One region of the Labrys monachus genome, then DNA from elsewhere that is predicted to be linked to it. Evidence: predicted binding sites of a transcription regulator. Region 1 holds the regulator's gene; the other holds the start of a gene.
What was found. The regulator PhoB, encoded in region 1, activates phosphate uptake and scavenging genes when phosphate is short. The targets are predictions, from matches to a motif close to TGTCATNNANCTGTCAT.
Positions count from the first base shown of each region.

Region 2: a site for PhoB is predicted at 1,826-1,842, ahead of phnC (phosphonate ABC transporter ATP-binding protein). Genes of this name have one in related genera too.

Region 1 is NZ_JAUSVK010000001.1:2,446,180-2,451,405, reverse strand. Features, by position in the region: gene pstB (phosphate ABC transporter ATP-binding protein PstB) at 1-600, shown strand, start outside; gene phoU (phosphate signaling complex protein PhoU) at 660-1,379, shown strand; gene phoB (phosphate regulon transcriptional regulator PhoB) at 1,483-2,184, shown strand; gene J3R73_RS11045 (aldo/keto reductase) at 2,293-3,246, opposite strand; gene J3R73_RS11040 (RrF2 family transcriptional regulator) at 3,335-3,781, opposite strand; gene J3R73_RS11035 (RNA-binding S4 domain-containing protein) at 3,874-4,164, opposite strand; gene J3R73_RS11030 (DEAD/DEAH box helicase) at 4,168-5,226, opposite strand, start outside.
Region 2 is NZ_JAUSVK010000001.1:4,864,752-4,869,977, forward strand. Features, by position in the region: gene J3R73_RS22225 (class I SAM-dependent methyltransferase) at 1-357, shown strand, start outside; gene J3R73_RS22230 (MaoC family dehydratase) at 606-1,088, opposite strand; gene J3R73_RS22235 (MaoC family dehydratase) at 1,085-1,540, opposite strand; gene phnC (phosphonate ABC transporter ATP-binding protein) at 1,912-2,733, shown strand; gene phnD (phosphonate ABC transporter substrate-binding protein) at 2,800-3,735, shown strand; gene phnE (phosphonate ABC transporter, permease protein PhnE) at 3,830-4,765, shown strand; gene phnE (phosphonate ABC transporter, permease protein PhnE) at 4,762-5,226, shown strand, end outside.

The DNA of each region.
Region 1 (5,226 bases):
ATGTATGATCTCTATCCGGGCCAGCGCGCCGAGGGAAAGGTGCTGCTCGACGGCCAGAACGTCATCGGCAAGGAAATCGACCCCGCCGTGCTGCGGGCGCGCATCGGCATGGTGTTCCAGAAGCCGACGCCCTTCCCGATGTCGATCTATGACAATATCGCCTTCGGCGTGCGCCTGCACGAGAGTATCGGCAAGGCCGATATGGACAAGCGCGTGGAGTGGTGCCTGACCAAGGCCGCCCTCTGGAACGAGGTCAAGGACCGGCTCAACACGTCGGCGCTCGGCCTGTCCGGCGGCCAGCAGCAGCGCCTGTGCATCGCCCGCACCATCGCGGTGAAGCCGGAAGTGGTCCTTCTTGACGAGCCGACCTCCGCCCTCGATCCGATCTCGACCGCCAAGATCGAAGAGCTGATCGACGAGTTGAAGCGGGATTTCACCATCGTCATCGTCACGCACAACATGCAGCAGGCCGCACGCTGCGCCGACGTGACGGCGTTCTTCTATCTCGGCAATCTCATCGAAGCCGGGCCGACCAACAAGATCTTCACCAGGCCCGACGACAGCCGCACGCAGGATTACATCACGGGCCGCTTCGGCTGACCGGCAACCGGCCGGGCCGGCGGGCCGCCGGCACCGACACACGACATTGGGAGAGCGGCATGTCCGACCACATCGTTACGTCCTTCGATCAGGAATTGCGGGAACTGCGCAACATGATCGCCGAAATGGGCGGCTATGCCGAAAAGAGCGTAGCCGACAGCGTCGAGGCCTTGCTCAAGCGGGACACCCTGCGGGCGCAGGCCGTGATCGAGCTCGATCTCAGCATCGACCGGCTGCAGCGTCAGGTCGAGGACCGCGCCATCCTCGTCATTGCCAAGCGCGGCCCCCTCGCCCTCGACCTGCGCGAGATCGTCTCGGCCCTGCGCGTGGCCAACGACCTCGAGCGCATCGGCGATCTCGGCAAGAACGTCGCCAAGCGCGTGGTCGCCATCAACGGCCACATGCAGCCGGTGCAGCTGTTCGGCGGCTTCGATCACATGGCCGATCTGGTGCTCGAGCAGCTCAAGCAGGTTCTCGACGCCTTCGCCCAGCGCAATGTCGAGGAGGCCCTGTCCGTCTGGCGCTCCGACGGCGAGATCGACGCGATGTACACCTCGCTCTTCCGCGAATTGCTGACCTACATGATGGAGGATCCGCGCAATATCGGCTTCTGCACCCATCTGCTGTTCTGCGCCAAGAACATCGAGCGGATCGGCGACCACGCCACCAACATCGCGGAAACCGTGCATTATCTCGTCACCGGCGAATCGCCGGCCGGCGAACGCCCGAAGAACGACACCAGCACCTCGCTGGTCGACCTGCCCATTCCCGTCAAGTGAAGGCGGGAGGCGGTAACCGGCCGCCGGCCGCCGGTCCCTCTTTCATCGCAAATCCCCTCCGGACGGCCGGGCGGCCCTCCGGAGCCAATGCTGGGGGAGGCCTATGCCTGCCAAGGTTCTGATCGTCGAAGACGAAGAAGCGTTGACGCTGCTGCTGCGCTACAATCTCGAAGCCGAGGGCTACGAGGTCGACAGCGTGGCGCGCGGCGACGAGGCGGAGATCCGCCTTCGCGAAAGCATCCCCGATCTGGTGCTGCTCGACTGGATGCTGCCGGGCCTGTCCGGCATCGAACTGTGCCGCCGCATCCGCATGCGCCCGGAGACGGAGCGGCTGCCGGTGATCATGCTCACGGCGCGCGGCGAAGAGACCGAGCGCGTCCGGGGGCTCGCCACCGGTGCCGACGACTATGTGGTGAAGCCCTTCTCGGTGCCCGAGCTGTCGGCCCGCGTCCGCGCCCTGCTGCGCCGCGCCAAGCCCGATCACGTCGCCTCGCTCCTGAAGGCTGGCGACATCTCCCTCGACCGCGAGACCAAGCGGGTCCATCGCGGCACGCGCGAGATCCGGCTCGGGCCGACCGAATTTCGCCTGCTCGAATTCCTGATGCAGGCGCCCGGCCGCGTCTTCGCCCGCGAGCAACTGCTCGACAGCGTATGGGGCCGTGACGTCTATATCGACGAGCGCACCGTCGACGTGCATGTCGGGCGCCTGCGCAAGGCGATGAACCGCACGCGCGAGATCGATCCCATCCGCACCGTCCGCGGCGCGGGCTATTCGTTCGACGAGACCTTTTCCAAGCAGAACTGATGGTGCGGCGCCCCGCGGGCGACAATCCGCGGGGCGTCGGCGATCACCGGTCGACTGGAAGGCCGGAGACCGGCCCTCCGTCGCACGCGCGGTGATCCCCCGGCGCCTTCAATAGGCGCTCGCCTTGTTGAGCTGCTCGATTTCCGCGCCGTTGAGGGACAGGGCGGTCGCGGCGATGAGATCGCCGAGCTGGGCGACGCTGGTGGCGCTGGCGATCGGCGCGACGAGGCCGGGCCGGGCGATCAGCCAGGCGATGGCGATCTGCGCGGGCGTCGCCCCCTTGGCCTTCGCCACGGCGTCGAGCGCGTCGAGGATGCGCAGGCCGCGCTCGTTGAGGTAGTCGGCCATGCCGCCGCCACGGGCCGCGCTCTTGGAGAAATCGGCTTCCGAGCGATATTTGCCCGACAGGAAGCCCTTGGCGAGCGAGAAATAGCTGGTCACGCCGATCTCGTTCTTGAGGCAGAACGGCTCCAGCTCGGCCTCGTAGCCGGCGCGGTCATAGAGATTGTAATGCGTCTGCAGGTTCTCGAACCGCGGCCAGCCTTCCTTGGCGCTGATCGCCAGCGCCTTGAACATCGTGTTGGCGCTGTGGTTGGAATTGCCGATCACCCTGACCTTGCCGGCCTTGACCAGATCGGCGTAGATGCCGAGCGTCTCTTCCAGCGGCGTCTCGGGATCCTCCCAATGGGAGAGATAGAGGTCGATATAGTCGGTCTGCAGGCGGCGCAGCGATGCCTCGACGGCGCTGGTGATATAGCTGCGGGACAGGCCCTTCTTGCCCGGGCCCATTTCCGAGCCGACCTTGGTGGTCAGCACGATCGCATCGCGGTTGCCGCGCTCCTTCATCCATTTGCCGATCACCGTCTCCGACTCGCCGCCCTGGTTGCCGGGGGCCCAGGCCGAATAGACGTCGGCGGTGTCGACGAGATTGAAGCCCGCATCGACGAAGGCATCGAGAACCGCGAACGAGGCCTTCTCGTCCGCGCTCCAGCCGAAGACGTTGCCGCCCAGCCCGAGCGGGGCCACCATCAGATCGGATCGTCCAATTGCACGCTTTTCCATCAATGCTCTCCGTAGTTCCAGGCAAACAGGTCGGGACGCGCAGTGCCGCCCCTGCCTCAGATCGCCGCGTAAATGACCGGATTGACCGTCAGATCGAGTAGCTCAGCGCCTGTTCGCCGAGAGCGGCCTGGCGCATTTCCTCGACGGAGGTGTTGTCGAGGAGATTGGAGGATATGTCGCGCACCTTCTGCATCAGCAGGCGCACCGTGCAGCTTGGAACATCCGGGCAGTCGGTGCAAGGCTGATAGGCGGTGCGGCTGGCGCAGGCGATCGGGGCGAGCGGCCCGTCCAGCACGCGGATGGCGTTGCCGACGCTGATCTGGCTGGCGTCGCGCGCCAGCATATAGCCGCCGCCCTTGCCCTTCTTGCTGCGGACGATCCCGGCGACCCGCAGCTCGCCGAGGATCGCGTCGAGGAATTTCTTGGGGATCTGGTTGGCTTCCGCGATCTCCTGGCTCTGCGCCGTCTCGCCGGTCGGCAGGCCGGCCAGATGCGCCAGAGCCTTGAGTCCGTATTTACCCTTGTTGGTCAGCATGGCCGCCCTGATATTCTCCGCCGCTGAAGGCGTCGCGGATCATCGGTTCAATATGGTATGAATATACGGATTGTCGAGCACCCATGCCTGCCTCACCCCTGCGGCGGCTCGGGCGAAAGGTCCTCGTATAAAGCCTGCGCCTCCGCCGCCGGGCCGCGCCGCCCGCCCAGTTCGAGCACGCGATAGACGCGCACGGTGCGTTCGAGGGCGATCGTCAGCACGTCGCCCGCCTTCACCGTCTTGGCGGGCGAATCGGTCTTGGTCCCGTTGATGCGGACATAGCCGTCCGCCACCAGTTTCGCGGCCGATGTGCGCGTCTTGGCGACGCGCACACGCCAGAGCCATTTGTCGATCCGAAGACGATCCTGGCTCGTGGACGTCATGCGCTACTTCTTGTCCGGCCTGCCATTCTGCATCTGCTCCTTGAGAGCCAGCAGCTTGGCGAAGGGCGAATTGGGGTCCGGCGCACGATTGTCGCGCCCCTGCGGCTTGGCGTCGCTCGACCAGTTGCGCGGGCGGTCGCCGCCCCGATCGCCGCGGTCGCGGTCCGGGCGATCGTGACGCTGCCCCCGATCGGGCCGGGCGTCGCTCCCCGGCCGGTCCTGGCCGTTGCGCCGGCCGCCGCCGCCTTCGGGACGGGGCCCGCGAGCTTCGATCCCCCGGCGCTCTTCCCGCGGCGCCTCGCCGGCGGGCGGGCGCGCACCGGCCTCGGCGCTGACGCGTTCGTCGCGGCGCGGCCGGTCGAAGCGGCGCGGCCGATCGTCCCGCCGTGCCTCGCCGCCTTCCGCCGCCGGGGCGGCGGCCGGGCCGGACGGCGCACCGGCAGGCGGCTGGCCGCGGCGGAACCCGCCACCCGGCCTTCTCTCCGGCTCACGCTCGGCACCGCCCTGCGCGCCGGCATTGGCGCCGCGGCCGCCATGATGCTGGCGCCCGTGCTGCGGTCGCGGGCCGCGCTCGAAGCGCGCCGGACGCCAGACGTCGATCTCCGGTATTTCCTCGGCCACCGGCTCGGCAGCGACGGCCTCGCCATCGGCGGCGACGGCCTCGCCATCGGCGGCGGCAGCCTCACCATCGGCAGCGACAGCCTCGCCATCGGCGGCGACGGCCTCACCATCGGCGGCAACGGCCTCGCCATCGGCGGCGGCCTCCTGCCCCGCGGCGGCTTCCGCCGCCGGCTCGCCGGGCGTTTGGCCGGCGTCCTCCCGGACGGTCTCTTCCGCGGGTGCCTCGGCGGGAACCTCTCCCTCGCCGGCATCCGGCGCCGCGTCTGCGGCCGGTTCAGCCTCGACGGCGGGCGTATCCCCGACGGCTTCGGTCGCCTCCTCCCAGGACATCACATGCGGCGGCGAAGCCACTACTTCCATCGCATCGATCTCGGCTGCGGTCGGCGCGACCGTCTCCTCGGCGGAAGCGGCCTCCGCCGGCGGCTCGCCGGCATCCTGTTC
Region 2 (5,226 bases), 2.4 Mb from region 1:
GCCCAGGCCGACGCCACGCGCTTCGAGGCGGGCGAGATCGGCCGGCCCGGCTTCGAGCGCATCTACATCTCCTACACGCTGTCGATGATCCCGGACTGGCGGGCCGTACTGGAACGCGCCGTCGCCGGGCTGACGCCGGGCGGCCGGCTGCTCATCGTGGATTTCGGCCAGCAGGAGCGCCTGCCGGCCTGGTTCAAGCGGCTGCTGTTCGCCTGGCTCGCCCGCTACCACGTCCATCCGATCGCGGCCCTGCCGGCAGCGCTGGCGGAACTCGCCCGGCACCATGGCTGCCGGCTCGACTGCCGCTCGATCCATCGCGGCTACGCCGTCTATGCCGAGCTCGAACGCCCGCGCTAGCGCCCCGGCACCACGGGCGTCCCGCCCCTATGCGCTGAGATAAGGCGATTTTTGGCCTGTGACGGTTCAGGATTTATCATTGCCGAGTTTGTCCCGGCAATCCCACTGGGCCGCCTGCCCTCAGTCGGGACGAAGGCTGAATACCCGGGACAAGCCCGGGTAGGACAATATTGCGCCTCTTCCTCTTAATCTTGGCGCGTAGCGGCGCGACGCCTCCTCTTCTCCAAACCGCCTGCTATTGGGGGAAGCTATGCCGCCCTGCGGCGCCTGCCCCAGAACACCACGCCGTCGAACTGGAACGCGCGCTGGCCGTGCTGGTTGTCGGCCGAGCCGAGCATCGAGACGATGCCCCATTCCGGCCGCGAAGCGCTCTCCTTCTTGCCGGTGATCTCGACGCGGTAGCGCAGCGTATCGCCGGGCCGCACCGGTTTCGCCCAGACCATGTTGCGGAAGCCCGGCGAGGGGCCGAGCGTCACCACCGGCTCGCCGGCTGCCCTGGCGCGGGCGATCATCTCGCTCTGATAGGCGACCTGGAGCTTCATCCACACCGAGGCGACGTGCCAGCCGGAAGCGATCAGGCCGCCATAGAGGCTGGCCGCGGCCGCAGCCTCGTCGACATGGAAGGGCTGCGGGTCATAGGCACGGGCAAAGCGCTTGATGCCTTCCGCGGTGAAGGTGAAGGAGCCGAGTTCGCTCACGTCGCCGGCGGCGACATCCTCGAAGAAATTCATGCCGCGCGCCTCCCGAACATGATGGAGCACGCCTGCGTCATCACCACGGCCTCGCCATCGGCGAGAAGCTCGAACAGGAACTTGACGAGCCCCATCTCCGGCCGGCTCTTCGAGGCGCGGGAATCGAGCGTGGTGCGCCGCACGCTCAGCACCGCGCCGGGGCGCAGCGGCGCGAGCCATTTGACCTCGTCGATGCCGGGGGCTCCCATCGACGTCGCGTCGAGCAGGAAGCCGTCGCAATTGAGGCGCATCATGATGGCGCAGGCATGCCATCCCGAGGCCGCCAGCCCTCCCAGCAGCGATGTCTCCGCCGCCGTCTCGTCGAGATGAAAGGGTTGGGGATCGTATTCCCCGGCAAATTCGAGGATCGCCTCCCGCGTCAGCGTATAGCTGCCATAGGTGACGGTCTCGCCGGTGGGAAAGTCTTCGAAATGGAGCATCGCGGCGGTCATGGCCTCAAACGTCCTGCGATCCGACGGATCGGCAGATCGCAGGACGCATCGAAACAAAGAGCAGGAGCAACCGCGTTTCCGCGGAAGCCGGGTTTGCGCCACCATGGACCGATTGCGGGCGAGACGGCAAGAGGCGCGCTGCGCGATGGCGGCCCCTTCGCGCTGGCGTCGGCAATCCCGGAGTCCTTTCAGCGACTTGCGGCCGGCCCTTGATGGCCCACGCGATGTGCGCCGCGCTTCTGAGGCTTCGATTCAACTTGAAGTTCGAGACGCTCGGCGTCGATGCGTCGTCAAAACATCATGGAACCGACATGGCGTCGTAATTTGGCAAGCGTACCGATTTCGCGCTGCAACAGCGAGAGAGGTCAGGCATGCTGGCTATCGAGGGCGTTTCCCGGCGTTTCAGCGGCAAGTCGGCCGTGTCCGACGTGAATCTCGACATCGCGGCCGGCAGCTTCGTGGGCGTGATCGGGCGATCGGGCGCCGGCAAATCGACTCTCCTGCGCATGCTGAACCGGCTGGTCGACCCATCGGAAGGCAGGATCGGCTTCGACGGCCTCGACGTCACGGCGCTGCGCGGCCAGGCTCTGCGGGACTGGCGTGCGCGCTGTGCCATGATCTTCCAGCAGTTCAACCTGATCGGCCGCCTCGATGTCCTCACCAATGTGATGATGGGCCGGCTCAACAAGATCTCCACGACGAATGCCCTGCTGCAACGGTGGAGCCGCGAGGATCGGGCGATGGCCCTGTCGGCGCTCGAGCAGTTCGACATCGCCAACCTCGCCGCGCAGCGCGCCGACAGCCTGTCCGGCGGCCAGCAGCAGCGTGTCGCCATCGCCCGCGCCCTGATGCAGGAGCCGTCGATCATCCTGGCCGACGAGCCCATCGCCTCGCTCGATCCGCGCAACACCAAGGTCGTGATGGATGCGCTCCTGCGCATCAACAGGCATTTCGGCATCACGGTCATCTGCAACCTCCATTCGCTCGACCTCGCCCGCAGCTATTGCGACCGGCTGGTCGGCATGTCGGCCGGACGGATCGTGTTCGACGCCACGCCCGAAGCCCTCACCGCCTCGGCGGCCCGCGAGCTCTACGGCCTCGAAGCCGGCGAGGTGATGGATGCCGAAATTGCGCCGCCGGCTGCCGCCTCGTCCGGAACCGGGTGGGTTCGCCCCGCTCGAACCGCCGCCTGAGATTCGAGCCGTCGAGGCTGTCCTCGACGAGCCCTCGATACCGTTCAACCCGCCAGGAGAAAGCCCATGCTTTCGCGCCGCATGCTGCTCGGCCTCGCCGCTGCCGCCTTCACCGCCGTCGCCCAGGGGCCGGCTCACGCCCAGGACTGGAAGGCCTCCTATCCGGAACTGACGCTGGCCGTCATCCCGGCCGAGAACGCCTCGACCACCGTCGACCGCTACCAGCCGCTGGCCGACTACCTCGCCAAGCAGGTCGGCGTTCCCGTCAAGCTCAACGTCGCCAGCGACTATGCCGCGGTGATCGAGGCGCAGCGCGCCGGCTTCGCGCAGATCGCCTATTACGGGCCGGCGTCCTATGCCCGCGCCGTGATCACCGGCGTCGCCACCGAACCGGTTGCGGTCGCCCGCCATTCCAACGGCCTCACCGGCTACTATTCGGTGCTCTATGTGAAGGCGGAGAGCCCCTATAAGAGCATCGCCGACCTCAAGGGCAAGAAGCTCGCTCTGGTCGACCCGAACTCGACCTCGGGCAACAATGCCCCCCGCTTCTACCTTCACCAGCAGGGATACGAGGTCGATTCCTTCTTCGGCTCGACCGTCTATGCCGGCAGCCACGACAATGCCGTGCTGGCGCTCGCCCAGGGCACGGCCGACGCCGCGGTGAACGCCTGGAATTCGGAAGACGATTCCAACCTGACGCGCATGCTCAGCCGCAACATCCTCAAGAACGACGACGGTTCGGTGATGAAGAAGTCGGACTTCCGCATCCTCTTCAAGTCCGGCTTCCTGCCCGAAGGGCCCTACGCGGTCCTCTCCTCGCTGCCCGGCGACCTCAAGCAGAAGATCACCGCGGCGCTCACCCAGATGAGCAAGAACGACAAGGTCGATTTCGACAAGCTGTCGGACGGCAAGGACCTCGAACTCGCCCCGATCACCGCCAAGGACTACCAGGGCATCATCGACATGGTGAAGTTCAACGACGCCCAGCGCCGGACGCAGTAACGCTCGACACGGAGCGCCGACACCCCTGTCCACAGGCGGCAAGGGAGCGGGTCGATCGGTGGTCGCCCCTCCCATCGCGCTTGTCCCGGTGCGCATGGTCGCCCTGTCCGCCCTCTTCCTTTTCGGGGATTTCGACGCGGAGCCTCTCTTGCCGGCCATCCACCAACTGCCCGAGGCTCAGTCGAGGGCGCTGCTGCACACCTATCGCGATGCGGTTGCGGCCAAGCGGCGCAAGGCGTGGCTGGGGTTCGTCGTCGTCGCCGTCCTCTATGCGCTGGCGGCCCGGGCCGCCGACGTCAGGCCCGGGGCTTTCTTCGCCCATATCGACAATTTCACCAGCTATATCGTCCGCATCCTGCCCCATCTGACGCTGTCCAACTTCGCCGGGGACATGGCGAGCTGGTACTGGAATTTCGGCAAGTGGCTGCTTCTGCTCGGCGACACCCTGCTCGCGGCCTATGTCGGCACGCTTCTCGGTGCCGTCGGCGCCTTCCTCCTGTGCTTCGCCGCGTCGGCCAACCTGACGTCCAGCCGCATCCTGCGCGCCCTGGCGCGGCGCTGGCTCGAATTCTGCCGCACCGTGCCCGACATCGTGTTTGCGATGATCTTCCTGATCGCGTTCAAATCGGGACCGATGGCCGGTGCCGTCGCGCTCACCGTCCACACGATGGGCGCGCTCGGCAAGCTGTTCGCCGAGGTCGTCGAGAACATCGACATGAAGCCGGTCGAAGGCGTCACCGCCACCGGCGCCTCCTGGCTCCAGACGATACGCTTCGCCGTGGTGCCGCAGGTGATGCAGAGCTTCGCGTCCTACACGCTGCTTCGCTTCGAGATCAATGTCCGCAGCGCCAGCGTCATGGGCTTCATCGGCGCCGGCGGCATCGGGCAGGAATTCATCGTCGCCATCCGCAGCTTCTATTATTCGGACGTCAGCGCCATGCTGGTGATGATCATCGTCACCGTCTTCGTCATCGACCTCCTGACCGAACGGCTTCGCCACCGCCTGGCGGGCGCGCAGGCCCATCGATGATCGGCGGCCATCCACCCCACCGCCCTCCCGGCGACGTGGATCCCGCCGCCCTGGCAGCGCGATACCCCGCCTATTTCCGGCCGTCCTGGCGGAATCGGGCGAAAGTCGGCGCGCTGGCTGCGGCCATGCTCGCCCTTCTGTTCCTCGCGATGGTCAGGCTCGAGATCACGCCCGAGCGCTTCGCCGCCGGTCTGCTGCGTCTCGGCACCTATGTCCGGCAGATGCTCCCGCCCGATTCGGAAGGACGGTTCTGGTTCTTCGTGGAGGCCCTCGTGCAGACGCTCGGCATCGCCTTCGCGGGGACGCTGACGGCTGCGATCCTGGCAGCGCCCGTGTCGTTCCTGGCAGCGCGCAACATCGTTCCCAACATCTTCGCGCATTTCGCCGTCCGGCGCGGCCTCGACGTGATCCGCTCCGTCGACGCGCTGATCTGGGCGCTGATCTGGATCAACGTCGTGGGT